DNA from 2 places in the Streptomyces sp. NBC_00090 genome. Region 1 is predicted to be linked to the other one. Evidence: riboswitches for the same ligand, from Rfam matches in the RefSeq annotation. Region 1 holds a riboswitch; the other holds the start of a gene.
What was found. Region 1 has a riboswitch for S-adenosylmethionine ahead of OG361_RS11150 (aminotransferase class V-fold PLP-dependent enzyme). Riboswitches for the same ligand answer to the same signal wherever they lie in the genome.
Positions count from the first base shown of each region.

Region 2: another riboswitch for S-adenosylmethionine. It lies ahead of thrC (threonine synthase); the one in region 1 lies ahead of OG361_RS11150 (aminotransferase class V-fold PLP-dependent enzyme).

Region 1 covers NZ_CP108224.1:2,519,200-2,526,242, reverse strand. Annotated here, with positions in the region: gene OG361_RS11165 (Rieske 2Fe-2S domain-containing protein) at 1-372, shown strand, start outside; gene OG361_RS11160 (cytochrome bc complex cytochrome b subunit) at 369-1,994, shown strand; gene trpD (anthranilate phosphoribosyltransferase) at 2,133-3,197, shown strand; SAM riboswitch class IV at 3,306-3,422, shown strand; gene OG361_RS11150 (aminotransferase class V-fold PLP-dependent enzyme) at 3,632-5,062, shown strand; gene OG361_RS11145 (Lrp/AsnC family transcriptional regulator) at 5,134-5,415, opposite strand; gene OG361_RS11140 (rhomboid family intramembrane serine protease) at 5,412-6,146, opposite strand; gene OG361_RS11135 (hypothetical protein) at 6,306-6,548, shown strand; gene OG361_RS11130 (NYN domain-containing protein) at 6,582-7,043, shown strand, end outside.
Region 2 covers NZ_CP108224.1:4,999,167-5,006,209, forward strand. Annotated here, with positions in the region: gene OG361_RS22390 (trehalose-6-phosphate synthase) at 1-36, opposite strand, end outside; gene OG361_RS22395 (hypothetical protein) at 155-2,008, opposite strand; gene OG361_RS22400 (glucosyl-3-phosphoglycerate synthase) at 2,047-3,069, opposite strand; SAM riboswitch class I at 3,218-3,413, shown strand; gene thrC (threonine synthase) at 3,407-4,717, shown strand; gene OG361_RS22410 (MoaD/ThiS family protein) at 4,731-5,009, shown strand; gene OG361_RS22415 (cold-shock protein) at 5,405-5,608, shown strand; gene groL (chaperonin GroEL) at 6,084-7,043, shown strand, end outside.

The sequences.
Region 1 (7,043 bases):
GAGGGCATGTCGGAGCACGACCACGACTTCCAGGTCCAGATCGCCAAGGCCGCCCTGATGATCGTCCGGATTCAGCCGGAGGACATCAAGGACAAGCGCGAGCTCGAGTGGTCGCACGACGGCGTTGTCGCCTTCTCGAAGATCTGCACCCACGTGGGCTGCCCGATCTCCCTGTACGAGCAGCAGACGCATCACGTGCTCTGCCCGTGCCACCAGTCCACCTTCGACCTCTCCGACGGCGCCCGCGTCATCTTCGGCCCGGCCGGTCACGCCCTTCCGCAGCTGCGGATCGGTGTGAACGACAAGGGCTTCCTGGAGGCGCTCGGCGACTTCGACGAGCCCGTCGGCCCTGCCTTCTGGGAGCGCGGATGAGCACCGTGACCGATACGACGAAGAAGGCGCCCGCCGGTGAGCGGGTCGCGGACTGGGCCGACGGTCGCCTGGGGATCTACACGCTGGCCAAGGCCAACATGCGGAAGATCTTCCCGGACCACTGGTCCTTCATGCTGGGCGAGATCTGCCTCTACAGCTTCCTCATCATCATCCTGACGGGCGTCTATCTGACGATGTTCTTCCACCCGTCGATGAACGAGGTGGAGTACGTCGGACCGTACGTCCCGCTCCAGGGACAGCTGATGTCCGAGGCGTTCAACTCGACCATGCACATCTCGTTCGAGGTGCGCGGTGGTCTGCTGATCCGGCAGATCCACCACTGGGCGGCGCTGATCTTCCTCGCCGGCATGTTCGTGCACATGATGCGCGTGTTCTTCACCGGCGCGTTCCGCAAGCCGCGTGAGATCAACTGGCTGTTCGGCTTCCTGCTGTTCTTCCTGGGCATGTTCACCGGCTTCACCGGTTACTCGCTCCCGGACGACCTGCTCTCCGGCACCGGTGTCCGCTTCATGCAGGGCGCGATCCTGTCCGTGCCGGTCGTCGGCACGTACCTCTCGATGTTCCTGTTCGGCGGGGAGTTCCCCGGCGGCGACTTCGTGGCCCGGTTCTACTCGGCGCACGTGCTGCTGCTGCCCGGCATCATGCTGGGCCTGGTGGTCGCCCACCTCATCCTGGTGGTCGTCCACAAGCACACGCACTACGAGGGCCCCGGCCGCACCAACAAGAACGTCGTCGGCATGCCGCTGCTGCCGGTCTACATGGCCAAGGCCGGAGGCTTCTTCTTCCTGGTCTTCGGTGTCATCGCGGTCATCTCGGCGATCGCCTCGATCAACCCGATCTGGGCCCTCGGCCCGTACCGACCGGACCAGGTGTCCACCGGCGCCCAGCCCGACTGGTACATGGGCTTCGCCGAGGGTCTGATCCGTGTCATGCCGGGCTGGGAGATCAACCTCTGGGGCCACACGCTGGTCCTGGGCGTGATGATCCCGCTGGCGATCTTCCCGGCGGTGCTCGCCGCGATTGCGGTGTACCCGTTCATCGAGTCCTGGATCACGGGCGACAAGCGCGAGCACCACATCTCGCAGCGCCCGCGCAACGCTCCGACGCGCACCGGCTTCGGTGTCGCCTGGATCACCGCGTACATGATCATGCTCGTGGGTGGTGGAAACGACATCTGGGCGACCCACTTCAACCTGTCGATCAACTCGATCACCTGGTTCGTGCGGATCTTCTTCTTCCTCGGCCCGGTCATCGCGTTCATCGTCACCAAGCGGATCTGTCTCGGCCTCCAGCGCCGCGACAAGGACAAGGTGCTGCACGGCCGCGAGTCGGGCATCATCAAGCGCCTGCCGCACGGTGAGTTCGTCGAGGTCCACGAGCCGCTCAGCCAGGGCGAGCTGCACCGCCTCACGGCGCACGAGCAGTACGAGGCCGCCGAGCTTCCGCCGACCGTCGACGAGAACGGCGTGGAGCGCAAGGTGGGCGCCATGGAGAAGCTCCGGGTCAAGCTCAACAAGGGCTACTACGGCGGCGACAGCCAGGTCGCCAAGCCCACGGCGGAGGAGTACAAGGAGATCCAGAGCGGCCACGGCCACCACTGATCGCCTGACCTTCCGATGATGTAGGTCGCCACAGCGAGAGCCCCGTCCATCCGATGGACGGGGCTCTTCGCCGTCCCCGGGGATCGATAGGGTGAGGGCAGTTACCTGTTACGTACGCGACAGCCATGAGGAGCGACCATGAGCGCTGTGCACCCCGCTGGAGGCGACACCGCGGCGGGCCGCTCCTGGCCCGTCGTCCTGGACGGTCTCCTCACCGGTCGCGACCAGAGCGCCGACGACACCGCGTGGGCGATGGACCGCATCCTCCGAGGCGAGGCCACCGACGCCCAGATCGCCGGCTTCGTCGTCGCCCTGCGGGCCAAGGGCGAGACCGTCGAGGAGATCACCGGCCTCGTCCGGACCATGTACGAGCACGCCAACACCATCGAGATCCCCGGCCCCTCCGTGGACATCGTCGGCACCGGCGGCGACGGCGCCAAGACCGTCAACATCTCCACCATGTCGGCGATCGTCGTCGCAGGGACCGGCGCCAAGGTCGTCAAGCACGGCAACCGGGCGGCCTCCTCCGCCTCCGGCGCCTCCGACGTCCTGGAGAAGCTCGGCGTCAATCTGCAGCTGACCCCGAAGCGGGTCGTCGAGGTCGCGGAGGAGGCGGGGATCACCTTCTGCTTCGCGGTGAAGTTCCACCCGGCGCTGCGGCACGTGGCGACGGCCCGCAAGGAGCTGGGCATCCGGACCGTCTTCAACTTCCTGGGCCCGCTCACCAACCCCGCCCGGGTCAAGGCCCAGGCGACCGGTGTGGCCGACCCCCGGGTGGCCCCGATCGTCGCCGGCGTCCTCGCCGAGCGCGGATCCTCCGCGCTCGTCTTCCGCGGGGACGACGGCCTGGACGAGCTGACCACCACGGCCACCTCGCGGGTCTGGATCGTCCGGGACGGAACCGTCCGCGAGGAGGCCTTCGACCCCCGGGACGTCGGCATCGACATCGTGCCCGTGGAGGCGCTGCGCGGCGCGGACGCCTCGTACAACGCCGACGTCGCGCGACGGCTGCTCGCGGGGGAGACCGGCCCGGTGCGGGACGCCGTGCTGCTGAACTCGGCGGCGGCGCTCACCGCCCTGGAGCCGGGCGACGGCACCCTCGTGGAGCAGTTGCGCGCCGGCATCGCCAAGGCCGCCGAGTCGATCGACTCCGGCGCCGCCCGCCAGGCGCTGGAGCGCTGGATCGCCGCCAGCAACGCGTAGCCGGTACGCGGTTCCGACCGGAGGGCCCCGCCGCGGCGGGGCCCTTTCGCGTCCCGGGATCCGGACACGGGTTGCGCCCGGGCGATCACTTGGCATAACTTCTGGGCAGGTCATGAGTGACAGCTACGAAGCCCCGGCTTGCTGTCCGGCAACCCTCCGTCCGTGGCGGGGTGCCCCGGGTGAAGACCAGGCCGTAGGCAGCGAGGTCTACGGCAAGCGCGGGCCCCTCGACACACCAGGGGTCCTGGTCTCTCGAGGAGCTTTTTCCGTGAGCAAGCGAATGCGATAGGGCGAATCCGCCCCCACTTCACCCTCGGATCAGGGTCGCTTCCGCGTACCCCCATGTCTTCCGAGGCATCACCCGTACCCCGCCGTGTCCGGCCGCGTACGGGATCACCGAAGCCATTCCGCACCGCCCGCCGGGAGATACCGCCATGTCCGCATACCCGAACACCGCCGTCGAGACCGCCGCCGCGACCGTCGCCACCGGGTCCGCCACCGAGTGCGTCACCACCGAGTCCGCCGATCCCTGCTGCGCCGCCCCGCTGCCCGTCCTCGGCCGTGACGTCACCGTCCCGCTCGTCACCGGCGGCGAAGTGACCTACGCGGCGCTCGACTACGCGGCCAGCGCGCCCGCCCTCCAGCGGGTGTGGGACGACGTCGCCGCGTACGCCCCCTACTACGGCAGCGTCCACCGCGGCGCCGGTTACCTCTCCCAGCTCTCCACCGACCTCTTCGAGAACAGCCGCGTCACCGTCGCCGAGTTCCTCGACTGCCGCCCCGGCGACCAGGTCGTCTTCACCCGCTCCACCACCGACTCGCTCAACCTGCTCGCCTCCGCGGTCCCGGCAGACTGCCAGGTCTTCGTCTTCGAGACCGAGCACCACGCCTCGCTCCTTCCGTGGAAGGACGCCCGCGTCACGTACCTCAACGCGCCCCGCACCCCGGCCCAGGCCGTCGAGACCCTGGAGCGGGCGCTCGCCGACCGCGACCCTTACGGCCCCGCCCTGGTCTGCGTCACCGGCGCCTCGAACGTCACCGGTGAGCTGTGGCCGGTGAAGGAGCTCGCCGCCGCCGCGCACGCCCACGGCGCCCGGATCGTCCTCGACGCCGCCCAGCTCGCGCCCCACCACCCCGTCTCCGTACGCGAGTTGGACGTGGACTGGGTCGCCTTCTCCGGACACAAGCTGTACGCGCCCTTCGGCTCGGGCGTCCTCGCGGGCCGCTCCGACTGGCTCCAGGACGCCGACCCCTACCTCGCGGGCGGCGGCGCCTCCCGCAAGGTGGCGCGCCGGGCCGACGGCGGCGTGGACGTGGAGTGGCACACCACCGCGGCGCGGCACGAGGCCGGCTCCCCGAACGTCATCGGCGTCTACTCCATCGCCTCCGCCTGCAAGGCGCTCACCGAGGCCGGCTTCGACCAGCTGGTCGCCCGTGAGCAGCACCTGATCGAGACGGTGCGCGCGGGCCTGGCCGAGGTCCCCGAGGTCAGGGTGCTCTCGCTCTTCGGCGACGACGCGCCGCGCGTCGGCGTCATCTCCTTCGTCGTGGAGGGCTGGAACAGCTCCCACTTCGCCGCCGCGCTCTCCGCCGAGTACGGCATCGGCGTCCGCGACGGTCTGTTCTGCGCCCACCCGCTGGTCCGCACCCTGCTCGGCAGCGACCCGCAGGACCCGGGCGAGTGCGGCGCGCCCGAGGCGGAGCCGGGGGAGCGGTCCCTCAACGCCATCCGGGTGAGCTTCGGCGCCGGTACGCCGGACGAGCACGTGGAGCGGTTCGTCGGCGCCGTGAAGGAGCTCGTCCGGGACGGCGCGCAGTGGAAGTACCGCACCGAGGACGGCCGCTGCGTCCCGGACCGCGGCTGATCACTCACTCGTACGGGTGAAGGGGGCCTCCCGATCGGGAGGCCCCCTTCACCCATGACGCGTGCGCGGTGTCAGGACTCCAGCCCGATGGCGAAGGCCGCCTCCAGATCGTGCTGGGAGTACGTGCGGAACGCCACGTGGGTGTCCGTCGCCTCGACTCCCGGGATCTTGCTGATGCTGCCGGGGATCACGTCCGCCAGGTCGTCGTGGCGCGGCACCCGGACCATGGCGATCAGGTCGTACGTCCCGGTCACCGAGAAGACCTCGCTGACGCTGTCGAGCGCCGCGATCGACTCGGCGATCTCGGGGATGCGGTCCACGCTGGTCTTGATGAGCACGATCGCGGTGATCACGGCTGGCTTTCTCCCTCGGTCGCCGCGGTTGGAGCCTTCACTCTATCCCCACCCCGGTACCGGCCCCAGGCGTAGAGGAAGCCGACCGAGAAGCCCACGACGTGGGCGAGATAGGCGACGCCCGGACCGGGGCCCGCCGCGCGCGCGGCCAGCCACTGGAGCACGAACCAGAAGATCAGCACGATCCAGGCGGGGAAGCGCAGCGGCAGGAAGAAGAGGAAGGGGAAGAGGCTGGTGACCCGGGAGCGCGGAAAGAGGAAGAGGAAGGCCCCGAGCACCCCGGAGATCGCCCCGGAGGCCCCGACGAGGGTCTGCTCGCTGTTCGCGTGCGCCACCGCGTACCCGAGGAGGGCGAGGTAGCCGGTGCCCAGGTAGAAGAGGGCGAACGCGACGGGGCCCATGCGCTCCTCGGCCATGGCGCCGAAGACGTAGAGGAAGAGCATGTTCCCCAGCAGGTGGAGCCAGCTGCCGTGGACGAAGAGTGCGGTGAGCGGGGTGAGCAGGGCGCGCGGGTCGCCGCTCATCAGCTCGGCGGGGACCACGCCCCAGCGGCGGAAGTAGGTGCCCTGGGCCGCCAGGAGCGCGTCCCCCGTGCCGTACACCGGATTGAGTCCGGAGACCGGGCTCAGCACGAAGAGGAGACAGCAGGCGGCGATCAGTCCGTAGGTCACCGTGGGTCCGCCGCGCGTGCCCCGCCAGGCACCGCGGGCCGCTGCTCGCCACTCGATCATGGACAGATCATGGCTTACCGGGGCCGAACTGGACAGAGTGCCTCGCCGTGCCCGGTGTACCGGCGAGGCCGTAGGGTAACGGGCAGTACGACCGCAGTTCGACGGCGCACCGCGGCTCCCGCACCTGGTACCACGCAACAGGAAGAAGGAACGGCACCGATGACGACGGTTCCCCTGCCGACCGCCGAGACCCGCTGGCGCTGCACGCTCTGCGGCAACCTGACCCGCTTCGACGTGACCCGCTCCTCGAAGGTCGTGGAGTACGTCCATCTGGACCTCGCCGGTGACCCGACGGTCGAGGAGCGGCAGGTGGTCAGTGAGACCATCGAGTCGGTCCGCTGTCGTTGGTGCAACGCGGTGGACCAGATCGAGTTGGTGGACAGGCCGGGCGCCGCCTCCTGAGGGACGGCGCGGATGACATTGGGGTGACGGATCGTGGAGCAGCCCGCGCACGGTGGAGAGCCGGCCGGCGCGGCAGGTGACGCTGCCGAGACGCTCGACCACCCACTGACGGAAGGCGTACGTCGGCGGGTCGTCGCGCTGGTCGCGGACGCCTTCGGCGGGCTGACCGTCGCGGAGCTCCCGGCACCCCTGCGGCAGTACGCCAGGTTCACCGCGAGCCGTCGGGCGAAGTTCGCCGGCAACGCGATGGCGGCCGCCCTGGAGAGCGACCCGCTCTTCCGGCAGCGGATCGGCGAGCGGTTCAAGCAGTCCCAGCCCGAGCTGGCCGGGGCCGTGGAGACCGGCACCCCGCCGGCCGCCGCCGACCCGGTCGACGTGGCCGCGGCCGCCTACGTGCTGCGCCCGGCCGGCTGGGTCAAGCTCGTGGCCGCCGCCGGCGAGGAGGCCCTGCGGGCGGACGCCGAGCGGGCCGACGAGGCCGGGCGACGCGAGGTG
Region 2 (7,043 bases), 2.5 Mb from region 1:
CGGGCCCCGGTTGGATGCGACAAGCACAGTAGCCATGTGGCGAACCTAGCCCGTCCCGTAAACGCTCAAACGTACGTATACGAGACGGGCCGATCCGGCCACGGTGCGTGGTCGTCGGATCGGCCCGTCAGGGGATCGGTGGGGGGCGGCGGGGTCAGAGGTCGCGTCGGCCGCGCATCGCGGCCTTCGCCACCAGGCCCGTCGCCGCGAGTGCCACGCCGAGCGCGCCGAGCAGCCACAGCCGCTCACCGTTGCTGCCCGTCTCGGCCATCGAGCCGTCCTGCCCGTGGGGTCCCGGGGCCGGGGCCGGGGGGACCGGGGAGGACGCGCTCGCCGAGGCGGAGGCCGAGGCCGAGGGGGACGGGGAGGCGGGCTCCGACGGGTCCACGGGCTCGGAGGCCGTCGGCTTCGGAGGCTCCGTCGGATCCACCGGCGTCGGCGACGGGCTCGGCTTCGGCCTGTCGATCACCGGGGCCGCCGCGCAGGCCGGGTCCGCGCTGCCGTCGCCGCAGTTGGAGCGGGGGGTCTCCACCTCGACGCTGTTGCGGAGCCTGCCGTCCCCGGTCGCCGGGTCCTTGATCTTCACCGAGTACGTGACGGTCGCCGTCTTCCCGGCGGGGATGTTCCCGACGTACCCGATCCTCGGCTTCGTGTACGACACCGTGCCGAGGTCCGTCCGCACGTCGCCGTTGTAGTCGGCGTCGTCGAGGTTCCCGGTCAGGTCGTCGCCGAACTTGGCGTTCGGGTAGTCGAGCGTGCTGATGTTCTTGGCGGTGATCGTGTACGTGAGGGTGCCGCCCGGCTTCACCGTGCGCGGGCTCGCCGTCTTGGTGATCTCCAGGTCGGGCACCGGCACGGAGAAGGCGAGCGCCGACGGCACGTAGGTGTCTCCGCTCGTGGAGAAGGTCAGATCGGCCGAGGTCGCGCCCGGCGGGATCGCGCCGGGCGGGAGGTCGAAGGCCACGGCGTCGATGCTCAGGTTGTTCTCCCACTTCGGGGAGACGGCGCCGTCGCTCGCGCTGACCAGGAAGTTCCGGGTGCTGCCGGTGTGCGGCTCGGTGACGTTCCTGCCGTCGACGAGGAACCTGTCGCCCGGCGTGCCCCGGTCGCCCTCGTACGCGGTGACGCTCGCCCGTGCCGTGCCGCCGCTCCGGTGGAAGCCGTCGACGGTGATCGTGGTGGCGGGGGAGGTCGAGCGCTGGAGGACGTGGCCGCCGTAGACGTACACGTTCCGCCGCTCCGGGGCGCGGACCGGGTCGGGGCCGGGGAACCTGTGGACGACGGTCAGGGACCAGCCCGCCACGCAGCCCTTGCCGTTCGGCGCCCAGATGTTGCCCACCGCCACCTGCGCGTCCGTCCCCGAGACGCCCGCGAAGGCGGCGGTCACGTCCGACTCGCCCGTGTAGTAGTGCGGGCCGTTGGTGTCGGACGGGTCGGCGACCAGGCTGTCGATCGAGACCGGGGTCGCGGGCCCCGTCCCGACCTTGATCACCGGGGCGGTCGTCGCCGGGTCGCCGGGCGAGGCGACGGTGTCGGCGCCGGAGCTGTCGCAGCGCTGGAGCTGCGCCCCGCCCGGCCCCTTGTACGTGCCGTCGTTGCCGCCCCAGAACAGCCGGGCGTAGGCGACCTCGGCGCCCGCCGGGATCCTGACGTGGCCGGTGCTGGAGCCGAAGTCGGGCACCGCGCCGGCCGGGCCCGCCGCCAGGCCGGCGGCGTCGAGCCGCCGCATCACGAAGGTGTTGTTGTTGTCGGAGCCCTGGCCGCTCGCCGCGGTCGCGCAGCGCGCGGCCATGTCCGCCGGGGCGGTGGGGCAGCCCATGACCGTGTTGCCGAGCGTCGTGAAGTCGCCGTAGAGCGATTCGTCGTACCGCTTGCCGAAGGGCTCGACGACGTCCGCCGCGGCCGGGCCGGCCACCGAGACCGCGAGCGAGGCCGCCGCGAGGCCGATGACCGCCGCCACTCCGCCCAGCCGTCGCCCCCGGCCCTGGTGTTGTTGTCTGAAGCGCATAAAAGGGCAATGTAGGCAAAACGGATCATCAGTGGGCGTTACGCCACGCGGCGGCGCGCGTACTCCGTGATGTCGAGCATCGGCGGCCGCTCCTCCGTGTCCACCTCGTACGTCCGCGGGACGAACCCCTCCTCGCCCCGCTCGAACTGGGTCAGCCGCGGCCGTACGAGGTGCCCGCGCGAGAGCCGCAGCTGCGCCGTCCGGTAGATCGCCGCCGCCATCCGGCCCAACGCCCGCTCGTCCTGGTGCCGGTGCTTGCGCACGCCCACGTCCACCTGGGCGAGCGCGTCCAGGCCGACGGTGTGCAGGGCGTCGACGAGCAGCCCCAGCTCCACTCCGTAACCGACGGGGAAGGGCAGCCGTTCGAGGAGGGAGCGCCGCGCCGCGTACTCGCCGCCCAGCGGCTGGACGAAGCCGGCCAGCTGCGGCCAGTGCAGGTTGAGCAGGGGGCGTGCCACCAGCTCCGTCACCCGACCGCCCTGACCGGGCGTCTTGCCGGAGGCGAGCTGGTCGGACGCAGTGCCGGAGGCGAGCTGGTCGGACGCAGTGCCGGAGGCGAGCTGATCGGACGCAGTTCCGAAGGGGCGGTCGTACGTCGCCTTGACGAAGTCGATCCCGGGATCGGTGAGCAGCGGGCCCACGATCCCCGTCACGAAGTCCGCCGAGAAGTCCCGCAGGTCCGCGTCGACGAAGCACACGACGTCCCCGCTCGTCACCATGAGCGACCGCCACAGGACCTCGCCCTTGCCGGGGACGGCCGGTATCCGCGGGAGTATCGCGTCCCGCGCGACCACCCGGGCCCCGGCGGCCGCGGCGACCTCCGCCGTACGGTCGGTGGAGCCCGAGTCGATGACGACCAGCTCGTCGACGAGGGGCACCGCCTCGGTCATGAGTTCGCGGCGGATCACGGCGACGATGTCCCCGACCGTCGCCTCCTCGTTCAGCGCAGGCAGCACGACGCTGACCCTCGTGTTTCGCTTGGCGGCGAGGATCCGCTCCATCGGCCGGTCAGCCACGGACCAGGACCGCCGGTCCAGCCAGCGCTCCACCTCTTCCAGCACGTGATCTCCATCTCGCGGTACGGACGGCCCGTCCAAGCGCCAGGGCCTTCGGTTACAGTCTTGAACAACGCGGATGCCCGATGCACGTCGGGGTGCCGCCCGCGTCGGAGCGCAGGAACGAAGTCCAGCGCGCTTCACAATCGAATACCGCTCATCCAGAGGGGCAGAGGGAAACGGCCCGTTGAAGCCCCGGCAACCCTCCAGTCGGTTACTCGCCCACCCGTCTCCCGGCCACCACCCCTGGTGGAGCCCTGACGGGCACAGCTTTTTTGCGCGAGGCTCCCGGCTAGGGAAGGTGCCAAATCCGTCTCATGACGAAAAGTTCGTCATGGGAAAGATGAGGAGAAAGGGCCTCGCCTCCATGGCTGCACAGACTGTCGCCTCTGCCACCACCGTCGACCTCGGTCCCGCTTCAGGGCTTTCCTGTCGCGAATGCGGTGAAGTGTTCGCCCTCGGTCCGATCTTCGCCTGCGAACTCTGTTTCGGACCGCTCGAAGTCGCGTACGACCTCCCCACCGGTGACCCCGAGGCGCTGCGCAAGCAGATCGAGGCCGGCCCCGCCAACATCTGGCGCTACGCCCCTCTGCTGCCCGTCCCCGCCGACGTCGCCGAGAAGCCGAACCTGAACCCGGGCTGGACCAAGCTCGTCCAGGCCGACAACCTCGCCCGCGAGCTCGGGGTCGCCCCCGGCAAGCTCTTCGTCAAGGACGACTCGGGCAACCCGACCCACTCCTTCAAGGACCGGGTCGTCGCGCAGGCCCTCGAGGCCGCCCGCGCCTTCGGCTTCACCACGCTCTCCTGCTCCTCCACCGGCAACCTGGCCGGCGCCGTCGGCGCCGCCGCCGCCCGCGCCGGCTTCCGCTCCTGCGTCTTCATCCCGCACGACCTGGAGCAGGGCAAGGTCGTCATGGCCGCCGTCTACGGCGGTGACCTCGTCGGCATCGAGGGCAACTACGACGACGTCAACCGCTTCTGCTCGGAGCTCATCGGCGACCCGCTCGGCGAGGGCTGGGGCTTCGTCAACGTCAACCTCCGCCCGTACTACGGCGAGGGCTCCAAGACGCTCGCGTACGAGATCTGCGAGCAGCTCGGCTGGGTCATCCCCGACCAGCTCGTCATCCCGATCGCCTCCGGCTCGCAGCTCACCAAGATCGACAAGGGTCTGCAGGAGCTCATCAAGCTGGGCCTCGTCGAGGACAAGCCGTACAAGATCTTCGGCGCGCAGGCCGAGGGCTGCTCCCCCGTCTCCGCCGCCTTCAAGGCCGGCCACGACGTGGTCCGCCCGCAGAAGCCGAACACGATCGCCAAGTCGCTCGCCATCGGCAACCCGGCCGACGGCCCGTACGTCCTCGACATCGCCCGCCGCACCGGCGGCGCCGTGGAGGACGTGAACGACGAGCAGGTCGTGGACGCGATCAAGCTGCTCGCCCAGACCGAGGGCATCTTCGCCGAGACCGCGGGCGGCGTGACCGTCGGCGTCACGAAGAAGCTCGTCGAGGCGGGTCTGATCGACCCGAACCTCACCACCGTCGTGCTGAACACCGGCGACGGCCTCAAGACCCTGGACGCCGTGGCCGAGAGCTCGCAGGCGACCGCCACCATCCGCCCGAGCCTGGACGCGTTCCGCGACGCGGGCCTGGCCCTCTGAGAGGTACGAAGACATGGCCGTGAACGTCCGCATCCCCACCATCCTCCGCACCTACACGGGCGGTCGGTCCGAGGTCCAGGCCGAGGGCGCGACCCTCGCCGAGGTCATCGCGGACCTGGAGAAGAACCACACGGGTATCGCCGCCCGCGTCCTGGACGACCAGGGCAAGCTGCGCCGCTTCGTCAACGTCTACGTGAACGACGACGACGTGCGCTTTGAGCAGGGTCTGGAGACGGCCACCCCGGCCGGCGCGGGCGTCTCGATCATCCCGGCGGTCGCAGGCGGCTGCTGAGTCGTTGTCTGTCCCGTCTTTCTTGAATTGCCCCTTCCGCGCCATAAAGCGGAAGGGGCAATTCTGTATGGTTGAGCGGGGTAGAGTTGGGGAAGTCCCCTCCGCTGCTCATGCCGGGCGCATATGAGAATGCGCCCCTGCGCGTCAGGAAGCAGCCAAAGTGCGTGCGCGTTGTGTACGATCTGCGCGTTTTGCCGGGCCCGACTTGCCCCGTAATTCAAGGGATTCCCCCTAATTCCCCTTTCTGCCGTGCCCAGAATTCTCGCTCGAATGACCTGTTGCAGAGGGCAGTTGGGCAGATACATTCAGCGGCGGTCGACGCGTTCCGGCGCAGGGTCTGACCCGGGTCCGCGAAGTGCGGTCCCGCGCAAGGGCCAGTAATAGGGGAGTTAGGCATGGCTCAGGGCACCGTCAAGTGGTTCAACGCGGAGAAGGGCTACGGCTTCATCGCGGTCGACGGTGGTGCGGATGTTTTCGTCCACTACAGCGCGATCCAGATGGATGGCTACCGCAGCCTCGAAGAGGGGCAGCGGGTCGAGTTCGAGATTTCGCAGGGCCAGAAGGGTCCGCAGGCGGACATGGTCAAGCTCGCCGTCTGAGCGCGGCGCGATCGGCCACCGACGCAACGCCGTCGAGGGGCCCGCATCCCTGAGGGGAAGCGGGCCCCTCGCGTGTTCCCGGACCACTGCCGCCGCGCCGCGCCCCCATGACTACTCCCGCCGCGCCCCCATGACTACTCCCGCCACGCCCCCGTGACCGCTCCCGCCGCGCCCCCATGCTCCCTCCCGTCACGCCCCCATGTCCCCTCCCTCCACGTCCCCATGACCCCTCCCGCCGCGCCCCGACGACCTCTCTTGGTACGTCCCGATCGTCGAGAGTCGCTTGCACTCTCCTAGGGCGAGTGCTAATCATTGGCGTTAGCACTCGGAAGGTGAGAGTGCTACGAGGATCGGGCAGACGAGGCCGCCGGCCGGGTGGGGCAAGGAACCACGCGGAGTATCGGAGGCCGTCCGTCGCGGGCGTCGGCGCGGTCCTGGAGCGTTATCCACCCCATGTCCGGGAGGACCACTTCACATGGCCAAGATCATCGCGTTCGACGAGGAGGCCCGGCGCGGTCTCGAGCGCGGCATGAACCAGCTCGCTGACGCCGTCAAGGTCACCCTCGGCCCCAAGGGTCGCAACGTCGTCCTCGAGAAGAAGTGGGGCGCCCCCACGATCACCAACGATGGTGTCTCCATCGCCAAGGAGATCGAGCTCGAGGACCCGTACGAGAAGATCGGCGCCGAGCTGGTCAAGGAAGTCGCCAAGAAGACGGACGACGTCGCCGGCGACGGTACGACCACCGCCACCGTCCTCGCCCAGGCGCTCGTCCGCGAGGGCCTCCGCAACGTCGCCGCCGGTGCCAACCCGATGGCCCTCAAGCGCGGTATCGAGAAGGCCGTCGAGGCCGTCTCCGGCGCCCTGCTCGAGCAGGCGAAGGATGTCGAGACCAAGGAGCAGATCGCTTCCACGGCCTCCATCTCCGCCGCCGACACCCAGATCGGCGAGCTCATCGCCGAGGCGATGGACAAGGTCGGCAAGGAAGGCGTCATCACCGTCGAGGAGTCCCAGACCTTCGGTCTGGAGCTGGAGCTCACCGAGGGTATGCGCTTCGACAAGGGCTACATCTCGGCGTACTTCGCCACCGACATGGAGCGCATGGAGTCGTCGCTCGACGACCCGTACCTCCTGATCGTCAACTCCAAGATCTCCTCCGTGAAGGACCTGCTCCCGCTCCTGGAGAAGGTCATGCAGTCGGGCAAGCCGCTGCTGATCATCGCCGAGGACGTCGAGGGCGAGGCCCTGTCGACCCTGGTCGTCAACAAGATCCGCGGCACCTTCAAGTCCGTCGCGGTCAAGGCTCCGGGCTTCGGCGACCGTCGCAAGGCCATGCTGAACGACATCGCCATCCTCACCGGCGGCACGGTCATCTCCGAGGAGGTCGGCCTCAAGCTGGAGAACGCGGGCCTCGACCTGCTGGGCCGCGCCCGCAAG